Regions from separate parts of the Streptomyces sp. NPDC016677 genome, predicted to be linked through region 2. Evidence: riboswitches for the same ligand, from Rfam matches in the RefSeq annotation. Region 2 holds a riboswitch; each other region holds the start of a gene.
The links. Region 2 has a riboswitch for cyclic di-AMP ahead of ACZ3IG_RS18805 (transglycosylase family protein). Riboswitches for the same ligand answer to the same signal wherever they lie in the genome.
Positions count from the first base shown of each region.

Region 1: another riboswitch for cyclic di-AMP. It lies ahead of ACZ3IG_RS13905 (M23 family metallopeptidase); the one in region 2 lies ahead of ACZ3IG_RS18805 (transglycosylase family protein).
Region 3: another riboswitch for cyclic di-AMP. It lies ahead of ACZ3IG_RS31945 (C40 family peptidase); the one in region 2 lies ahead of ACZ3IG_RS18805 (transglycosylase family protein).

Region 1 is NZ_JBVHEO010000004.1:111,488-114,750, forward strand. Features, by position in the region: gene ACZ3IG_RS13895 (M16 family metallopeptidase) at 1-108, shown strand, start outside; gene ACZ3IG_RS13900 (M16 family metallopeptidase) at 105-1,493, shown strand; cyclic di-AMP (ydaO/yuaA leader) riboswitch at 1,708-1,872, shown strand; gene ACZ3IG_RS13905 (M23 family metallopeptidase) at 1,885-2,649, shown strand; gene ACZ3IG_RS13910 (GntR family transcriptional regulator) at 2,834-3,263, shown strand, end outside.
Region 2 is NZ_JBVHEO010000006.1:95,102-98,364, reverse strand. Features, by position in the region: gene ACZ3IG_RS18815 (cytochrome P450 family protein) at 1-364, shown strand, start outside; gene ACZ3IG_RS18810 (transglycosylase family protein) at 534-1,703, shown strand; cyclic di-AMP (ydaO/yuaA leader) riboswitch at 1,885-2,052, shown strand; gene ACZ3IG_RS18805 (transglycosylase family protein) at 2,056-2,784, shown strand; gene eno (phosphopyruvate hydratase) at 3,017-3,263, shown strand, end outside.
Region 3 is NZ_JBVHEO010000018.1:104,163-107,425, reverse strand. Features, by position in the region: gene ACZ3IG_RS31960 (urease subunit alpha) at 1-522, opposite strand, end outside; gene ACZ3IG_RS31955 (urease subunit beta) at 515-826, opposite strand; gene ACZ3IG_RS31950 (urease subunit gamma) at 841-1,143, opposite strand; cyclic di-AMP (ydaO/yuaA leader) riboswitch at 1,875-2,007, shown strand; gene ACZ3IG_RS31945 (C40 family peptidase) at 2,011-2,484, shown strand; gene ACZ3IG_RS31940 (ATP-binding protein) at 2,779-3,243, opposite strand.

The sequences.
Region 1 (3,263 bases), on a different contig from region 2:
AAGGCCCGCCTGCGCCCCGACAACCGCGCGGTGCTCGTCTACGAGCCCACCGCCCCCGCAGCCGACGCCGACGACGCCACCGACGAGAACGAGGAGGCGGCCAAGTGACCGAGCTCGCCACCATGGACTTCCACCCCCGGCCGCAGGCGGGCGAGCCCAAGCCCTGGGCCTTCCCCGCCCCCGAGCGCGGCACGCTCGGCAACGGACTCACCGTCCTGCGCTGCGACCGCCCCGGCCAGCAGGTCGTCGCCGTCGAGCTGTTCCTGCGGGCGCCCCTGGACGCCGAGCCGGCCGGTCTCGACGGTGTCGCCACCATCATGGCCCGCGCCTTCTCCGAGGGCACCGACAAGCACTCCGCCGAGGAGTTCGCCGCCGAACTGGAGCGCTGCGGCGCCACCCTGGACGCGCACGCCGACCACCCCGGCGTCCGCCTCAGCCTCGAAGTGCCCGCCTCCCGCCTCGCCAAGGCGCTCGGCCTGGTCGCCGACGCCCTGCGGGCACCCGCGTTCGCCGACAGCGAGGTCGAACGCCTGGTGCGCAACCGCCTCGACGAGATCCCGCACGAGCTGGCCAACCCCTCGCGCCGGGCCGCCAAGGAGCTCTCCAAGGAGCTGTTCCCGGCGGACTCCCGGATGTCCCGCCCGCGCCAGGGCACCGAGGAGACGGTCGCCGGCATCGACTCCGCGGCCGTACGCGCCTTCTACGAGAAGCACGTCCGTCCCGCCACGGCCACCGCCGTGGTCGTCGGCGACTTCACCGGCGTCGACCTCGGCGCGCTGCTCGACGACACCCTCGGCTCGTGGACGGGCTCGGCCGCCGAACCGCGGCCCGTGCCCCCGGTGACCGCCGACGACACCGGCCGCGTCGTCATCGTGGACCGCCCCGGTTCCGTCCAGACGCAGCTGCTGATCGGCCGTACCGGCCCCGACCGGCACGACAGCGCCTGGCCCGCCCAGGTGCTCGGCACGTACTGCCTGGGCGGCACCCTCACCTCCCGCCTGGACCGCGTCCTGCGCGAGGAGAAGGGCTACACCTACGGCGTCCGGGCCTTCGGCCAGGTCCTGCGGTCCGCGCCCGACGGCACGGGTGCCGCGATGCTCGCCATCAGCGGCTCCGTCGACACGCCGAACACCGGTCCGGCCCTCGACGACCTGTGGAAGGTGCTGCGCACGCTCGCCGAGGGCGGGCTCACCGACGCCGAACGCGACGTCGCCGTGCAGAACCTGGTGGGCGTGGCGCCGCTGAAGTACGAGACCGCGGCGGCCGTCGCGAGCACACTGGCCGACCAGGTCGAGCAGTACCTGCCCGACGACTACCAGGCGACGCTGTACCAGCGGCTCGCCGCGACCGGCACGGTCGAGGCCACCGCGGCGGTCGTCAACGCCTTCCCGGTGGACCGTCTGGTGACCGTCCTGGTGGGTGACGCGGCGCAGATCAAGGAGCCCGTCGAGGCCCTGGGCATCGGCGAAGTCACCGTCGTACCGGCCGAGTAGACGGCGGAGGGGCGCGCCACGCGCGCGTGAGGGCCCCGGTGACCGGTCTGTCACCGGGGTCGCCCTTTGCCTGAATTCGACGCATTGGGGCGAAGGTTGCCTGTCTGCCCTGTGGGATGAGCAACAAAAACCCTGTTGCGTTTGAGTCTTGAACGGGCGCCCGCTTAGCGTCTCCGAGGCTGTTCGTCAGGCAGTGCGCCGCACCCGCGGCACCGGACAGTCATCGCCGAGTCCCCGTACGGCGCGAGCCAGGGGAGCCGGGGACCCACCGCAGTCCCTGGGGTGAATCGGACGCCCGCGCGTACCGCGAGGGGGTCCGTAGGAGACCTTCCTGCTCCGAACCCGTCAGCTAACCCGGTAGGCGAGAGGGAAGGAAAGGACCAGCCTCTACATGGCGTTCACACGCGCCACCGGGAAGCACCGCCGTCCCGGCCGGGTACACCGCACCACCGTCCGCGCGGCGGGCGTCGCGACCCTCACCACCACCGGCGTCCTCGGCACCCTCGCGGCCCCCGCGCTCGCGGCCGAGCCGTCCCCCGAGGACACCGGACTCACCCCCGTCATCACCCTCGGCGACGCCGTGGCCGAAGAGGTCGACGCCCAGGCCGCCGCCCAGCGGCAGGCCGCCGAGGACGCCGCCGCCCGGGAGAAGGCCGAGCAGGCCGCCCGCGAACGGGCCGCCGAGGCCGCCGAGCAGGCCCGCGAGGACAAGGAGCGCGCCGCCCGCGAGGCCGAGCGCAAGCGCCTGAACACCTACGTGGCCCCCATCGGCGGCTCGTACGTGTCCACCGCGTACCAGGCCGGCAGCAGCCTCTGGTCTTCCGGCTCGCACACCGGCATCGACTTCCACGCCGCCTCCGGCACCACCGTCCACGCGGTCGGCGCCGGCACGGTCGTCGAGGCCGGCTGGGGCGGAGCGTACGGCTACCAGGTCGTGATCAAGATGCACGACGGGACGTACACCCAGTACGGCCACCTGTCGTCCATCGGCGTCTCCGTGGGCCAGACGGTCACCCCCGGTCAGCAGATCGCCCTCTCCGGGGCGACCGGCAACGTCACCGGACCGCACCTGCACTTCGAGGCACGCACCAGCGCGGAGTACGGGTCGGACATCGACCCCGTGGCCTACCTCCGCTCCCACGGCGTCACCGTCTGACCCCCCGCGACATCGAAAGCCCCGGCTCCCCGAGCCGGGGCTTTCGGCGTTGAAGCTGACCAAAAACAGACCAAAAACAGCCGGGGAAACCGGCTCCCCTTCGGAAAGTGCGGCGCATTGCAATAGAGTCACTGAACACGCGTCAATCGTCGACGTTTCACGGGGATTAAGGCGGAGGTCGGTCATGCGTATTCCGGCGCACTCGGTGTGCACGGCGATCCGGGACGACATCGTCGCCGGTGTCTACGAGCGCGGCAGCCGGCTCACCGAGGAACTCCTCGCCCGCCGCTACGGCGTCTCCCGCGTCCCCGTGCGCGAGGCCCTGCGGACCCTGGAGGCCGAGGGGTTCGTGGTGACGCGGCGGCACGCGGGCGCGTGCGTGGCCGAACCCACCGAACAGGAGGCCGCCGACCTGCTGGAGATGCGGCTGCTCCTGGAGCCGCTCGGCGCGGCCCGGGCCGCCCAGCGGCGCACCGAGGCCCACCTGAAGGTGCTGCGCGGCCTGGTGCGGCTGGGCCAGGAGCGGGCCAGGCGGGGCAACAGCGACGACCTGCGCTCGCTGGGCGGCTGGTTCCACGAGACGCTCGCCCAGGCCGCCGGCAGCGCGGCGATGA
Region 2 (3,263 bases):
GGTGGAGCTGGCCACCTGGCGGTTCGCCACCCGGCCGCTCACCCTCGGCGGACAGGACATCGCCGTCGGCGACCCCGTCCTCGTCGTCCTCGCCGCCGCCGACCGCGACCCGGCGCGCTTCACGGACCCGGACACCCTGGACCTTTCCCGCCGCGACAGCCAGCACCTCGGTTACGGCCACGGCATCCACTACTGCCTCGGCGCCCCGTTGGCCCGCCTGGAGGGCCAGACCGCGCTCGCCACACTCCTGACCCGCCTGCCCGACCTGCGCCTCGCCGTCGATCCGGCCGAACTGCGCTGGCGCGGCGGCCTCATCATGAGGGGTCTGCGCACCCTGCCGGTGTCGTTCACCGCGGCTGAGTGAACGATCCGTCGCATCAGCAAAGGTGACGCGCCGTCACCACTGTGATCTCCATGTGATCTACACGGCATGAACTTGTGATGAGTGATCGTATGCCTATACGTTCACGGATCAGCGCGGCACCGAGCACCAACCGCCGTGCGGGCCCTGCTGTCTCGTGAAAGGTCTCCGCATGCTCTCCGGGAACGGCCGACACCGTCGCCCCCGCCAGGCCCCGGCCCTGGTCGTCGCTGCCGGAGTCACCGGCTCCGCCATCGCGATCCCGCTCCTCGGAGCCACCGGTGCCCACGCGGCCGACGGCGCGGCCTGGGACCGTGTCGCCGAGTGCGAGACCGGTGGCGCGTGGAGCCAGAACAACGGCAACGGTTATTACGGCGGCCTGCAGTTGTCCCAGGAGGACTGGGAGGCGTTCGGCGGCCTTGAGTACGCCACCACCGCCGACCGGGCCAGCCGCTCCCAGCAGATCCGTGTGGCCGAGAAGGTCCTGGCGGCCCAGGGCATCGCCGCCTGGCCGACCTGCGGACTGCTCGCCGGACTGGGCGGCGGCGCGTCGGATGACGACTCGTCGGACGATTCGTCCGGGTCGGCATCATCGGATGCGGAGTCGGATGGTTCATCCGGTTCGACCGATTCATCCGGCTCCTCGGGATCTGCCGACTCGTCCGGCGCGGCCGACACCACCGACCCGGCCGACACGGACGACGCTTCGGACGGCTCCGGCTCCGGCTCCGGCTCCGGCTCCGGCTCCTCGGCCTCCCCCTCGGACACCCCGTCCACCGACACTTCGGACGCCGGTGCTGGGGACACCGACACTTCAGACACCGGCGACGAATCGGCCGACTCCGACACATCACCCGAATCCGCCTCCCCTGTCGAGGAGCCGAGCGACGCGGCCACCACCAAGCGCGACACCGCGGACGCCTCCGGCGCCACCGGCAGCGCCGGCAACCTCGAACCGACCCCCGCCATTTCGAGCCTCACCAAGACCGGCGAGGACGACACGGCCGGCGGAACCGGCACCGGCAAGCACCGCGGCGGCAGCGCCGACGAGGAGACGGCGAAGGGCCGTTCGGAGTCGTCCTCGGGGCGGCACGCCTCGCGCGACGACAAGACGGCGCGCGAGACGGGCGACAGGACGGGCGACAAGACGGGCGACGAGGCGGGCGACGGGACGTACACCGTCCGCGCCGGCGACAGTCTGTGGGCCATCGCCGACTCCCTTGAGCTCGCCGGGGGATGGTCCTCCCTCTACGCCGCGAACAAGGACGCCGTCGGCACCGACCCCGACCACATCCTGCCCGGTCAGAAGCTTGCCGTTGGGGTCGAACCGGTCGAAAAGTGACGGCAGTTCGCGTCACGGTTAAGGGTGAATGTCCGTATTAAACGCCGTGAGAGATAGGTCTCAGAAGCCCTGATCGTCTTTGTAAATCCACCGGGAGCCTGTCTACGGTCATGACCGCTCGCCATCGCGGGCCCCGGCCGCCGCAACGCCGAATCCTGCCAGCGGCAGTCCGGGAACAGTCGTCGCGCAAGCGCCGAAGGCAGGAGCGGGGGACCCAAGGTAGGTCGCCGCACCGGGCAGTTGAGCCGGAGCGGCTAGGGGTGGAGCCGAGTCCCGTGAGGGACCCGGCCGGGCAACTCAACCGGCCCGAACCCGACAGCTCACCTCGCAGGCGTCGGTGAGGGGATCTTCCATGCTGTTCTCCAGCAAGGGCAAGCACCGTCGTCCGTCCAAGGCCACTCGCGCCATCGCCATCGCCGGCGTGACCGGTGCCGCCGTCGCCGCCCCGCTGATGGCGGCCGGCAACGCCTCCGCCGCCACCGAGTCGGAGTGGGACACCGTCGCCCAGTGCGAGTCCGGCGGCAACTGGTCCATCAACACCGGCAACGGCTACTACGGCGGCCTGCAGTTCTCCGCCTCCACGTGGGCGGCGTACGGCGGCACGCAGTACGCCTCCACCGCCGACCAGGCCAGCAAGGACCAGCAGATCCAGGTCGCCGAGAAGGTCCTCGCGGGCCAGGGCAAGGGTGCCTGGCCGAACTGCGGCACGGGCCTGTCGGGTGCCGGCGGCTACACCGGCTCCTCCGACAGCGGCCAGAGCAGCGGTTCCAGCAGCTCCAGCGGCTCCAGTGGCTCCACCGAGTCCCGTGAGACGCAGGAGCAGCCCGCCTCCCGCTCCCAGGAGCGCCCGGCCGCCGAGACCGGCACCACCCAGCAGGCCGAGAAGACCGTCACCACCCCGACCGGCAAGAAGGTCGAGAAGGGCGACGGCGAGTACAAGGTCGTCAAGGGCGACACCCTCAGCTCCATCGCCGAGGCGCACGACGTCGACGGCGGCTGGGCGAAGCTGTTCGAGCTGAACGACGACATCGTCGACGACGCCGACCTCATCTACCCGGGCCAGCAGCTGCACCTCAGCTGACGGCTCACAGGCCCCCGCCCCGGCGCGTGTTCCCCCGTACACGCCGGGGCGGGGCCATGTCCGGATCGCGGCAGTCTTTTGTTCCGTTCGGAAACAATTTACTCTCGGTTTGCCCAACGGGTGGGTGACCGGCTGGCCGATCGCCCCGGGCCGGTTAGGCTCGTCCCGCGGAGCCGCGCGTAAGCGCGCACCCGCGTCACACAGAAGCGTCACATTGAAGAAGGAGATGCTCGTGCCGTCCATCGACGTCGTCGTAGCCCGGGAAATCCTGGACTCCCGAGGCAACCCCACGGTCGAGGTCGAGGTCGGCCTCGACGACGGCAGCACGGGTCGTGCCGCCGTTCCGTCCGGTGCCTCCACCGGTGCCTTCGAGGCCATCGAGCTGCGTGACGGTGACTCGAACCGCTACCTGGGCAAGGGCGTGGAGAAGGCCGTCCTCGCCGTCATCGAGCAGATCGGCCCGGAGCTGGTCGGCTACG
Region 3 (3,263 bases), on a different contig from region 2:
GGCCTTCGACCCCTCGGCCGGTCCGGTGCCGCCGCCGACCAGGGTGGTGACGCCGGACGCCAGCGCCTCGTCGGCCACCTGCGGGCAGATGAAGTGCACATGGGCGTCGACGGCCCCGGCGGTGAGGATCCGCCCGTTGCCCGCGACGATCTCGGTCTCGGGGCCGATGACGAGGCCGGGGTGGACACCGTCCATGGTGTCCGGGTTGCCGGCCTTGCCGATGCCGGTGATCCGGCCGTCGCGGATGCCGACGTCGGCCTTGACGATTCCCCAGTGGTCGATGATCACGGCCCCCGTGACGACGGTGTCGGGGGTGCCGTCGGCACGGGTGGCGCGGGACTGGCCCATCGACTCGCGGATCACCTTGCCGCCGCCGAACACGGCCTCCTCGCCGGCGCGTCCGGGGCCGCCGCAGCGGTCCTCCTCGATCTCGACCAGCAGGTCCGTGTCGGCGAGGCGGATCCGGTCGCCGGTGGTGGGGCCGAACAGGTCGGCGTAGGCGGGGCGGGAGATCTCAGGCATCGAGGGCACCCCCGGTCTCCCCGCGCAGTCCGGGCACGATCCGGGCGCCGGCCACGGGGACGAGCTCGACCTCGACGGGGATGCCGGGCTCGAAGCGTACGGCCGTGCCGGCGGCGATGTCGAGCCGCTTGCCGCGGGCCGCGGCGCGGTCGAACTCCAGTCCCGGGTTGGCCTCGGCGAAGTGGTAGTGCGAGCCGACCTGGACGGGACGGTCGGCGGCGTTGAGGACGGTCAGCCGCGTCGTTTCGCGGCCCTCGTTGTAGACGATCGGACTGTCGGCGAACAGGATCTCTCCGGGTATCACGGCGCGGCTCCCCCTCAGACGATCGGGTCGTGGACGGTGACGAGCTTGGTGCCGTCCGGGAAGGTCGCCTCGACCTGCACGTCGTGGAGCATCTCCGGGATGCCGTCCATGACGTCGTCCCGGGTGAGCAGCTTGCGACCCGAGGACATCAGCTCGGCGACGCTGCGGCCGTCCCGCGCGCCCTCCAGGATGTGCGACGTGATGAGGGCGACGGCCTCGGGATGGTTCAGCTTCAGGCCGCGCGCCCGGCGCTTCTCGGCGACGTCGGCCGCCACGTGGATCAGCAGCCGCTCTTGCTCATGCGGGGTCAGTCGCACGTCCCACCTCACAGTCCTCGCTCCGGACCGTGCCGGGTCCGGTCGCCTCGGCCACGGGGCGACGTCCCAGGTGGCCGGAGCGGCAGGCTAGTTGCACCGGGTTTCGCTCACGTTAACCCGCCCAAGATCACTTTTCGTTGCCCGGGGCTACTTCTTGGGCGTCCCTTTGCCCGCGCGTGAACGGACGGGGGGGACGGGCGCGTGAACGGACGGGGAGGGACGGACGGGGGGCGGACGCAGGGACGGCGCGCGGACGGCGCGCGCGGACGGGCTCACGCGGACGCGGGGGCGGCCCGAGCGGACGCGTGGGCGCCGAGGCCGGTTTCCGGCGCCCGCTCCGGGTTCGTATCGCGCGGGGCCGATCGGAGCCGGAACAGGCCGAACGGCGTACCCCCCATCGGTGGAGGTTCACGTCCCTTTCGGGGACCGTCCGGCTTGCGCAACGCGCCCGGTTCGTCGGCGAAATGGGCATTCCGCCGCTGGTGGGAAGGTCGTCGGCCCCGGCGGGGGTGGCCCGAACGGGACACCGTCCACCCGAACGGATGAGTGGTGAGTAACAACACAAACTCCACGTTCCGTTGGGATTTTCCCACTTCGGTGCGTCAAGATCCCTGACTGACGACAAGACCCCGCCGCAGCGGCGGGGCGATCCGGGCGGACGCCGAGTCCTGCCGCCGCCCGGATGACCGGTCGACAGGAGTGGATCGGCAGGAGTGGAGGACCCGAGCACGACGGGTCGCCGGCCCGGTCACGCCATGACCGGAACCGAGCAGCCCTTGGGGTGAAGCCGCACTCGTGCGGCCGGGCAACTTCGCCAGCCCGAATCCGACAGGTCATCCTTCACAGGCGGCTGACGAAGGGTTGCGCATGACTGCGCTCAATCGTGTCCCGTCGCTCATGGTCCGGGCCGGTACGGCCTCGGCCCTCACCATCGCCGCCGTGGGCGGCTCGATCGTGGTCCCCGGCATCGCCTCCGAGGCCGCCGCGGCGACCCATGCGACCAAGGCGCTGAAGATCGCGGCCTCCAAGAAGGGCGCCCCGTACCGGTACGGGGCCACCGGACCGTCCCGCTTCGACTGCTCAGGGCTGACGCTGTACTCGTTCAAGAAGGCCGGCAAGAAACTGCCCCGCACGGCGGCCCAGCAGTACAACCGGACCCGCCATGTCTCCGCCTCCAGCCGCAAGGCCGGCGACCTGGTGTTCTTCCACTCCGGCCGCAGCGTCTACCACGTGGGCATCTACGCCGGGAAGGGCAAGATCTGGCACGCCCCGAAGACGGGTGACGTGGTGCGGCTGCAGAAGATCTGGACGAAGAGCGTCTGGTACGGCCGGGTGAAGTGATCCGCCCGAGGGGGCGCGCCGCCCACCCTGCCGGGGCGGGGCGCGCTCCCTCTGGGGCGTAGGGGCCGTACCGGGCGTACGGGTCCCGTATGGCGCCGTACCGGGCATACGGGCCCCACGGACGCCGCAGGGACCTCACGGGTCCGATACGGGCCAGTATGGGTGCCGTAAGGACGCGTACGGGTGCACACGGGGCGTACGGGTGCGTGCGAGGCGTACGAAGCCGTACGCGGGCGTACGGGAGCCCTCAGGTGTGGCGCGGACCCGGCGGGTGGTCCGGCGCCCCCACCCCCGTCACCGTCGCCGATCGCGCCGCACCGTCGTCGGGAGCGGCTCGGCCGGGGGCGTCCAGGGAAGTTCGACGGAGACGGTCTTGCCGCCCTCCCGGGTGGGGCGGACCCGCAGACGCCCGCCGCATTCCGCGGCGAGGCAGCGGATGATGACCATGCCGCGGCCGTTGTCCTGCTGGACGGCCGCGGGCAGACGCTTGGGGAAGCGCGGGTGACTGTCGGTGACACCGATGCGCAGGTGCTCGTCACGGTCGAGCGCCAGGTCCACCGTGAAGGTGGGCGACTGTCCCAGGGTGTGTTGCACGACGTTGGTCGCCAGCTCCGAGACGATGAGCCGGATGGTGTCGGACACTTCCGTGCCGGCGGACAGTCCCCACTCCGCGAGCGTGCCGACGACGTAGGTCCGGGCGGCGGACACCGAGGCGGGATCGCTCGGCAGAGTGACGGATGCTTCCAGGTGGTCTGCCATGGCGACGTCGTCCCTTCCGA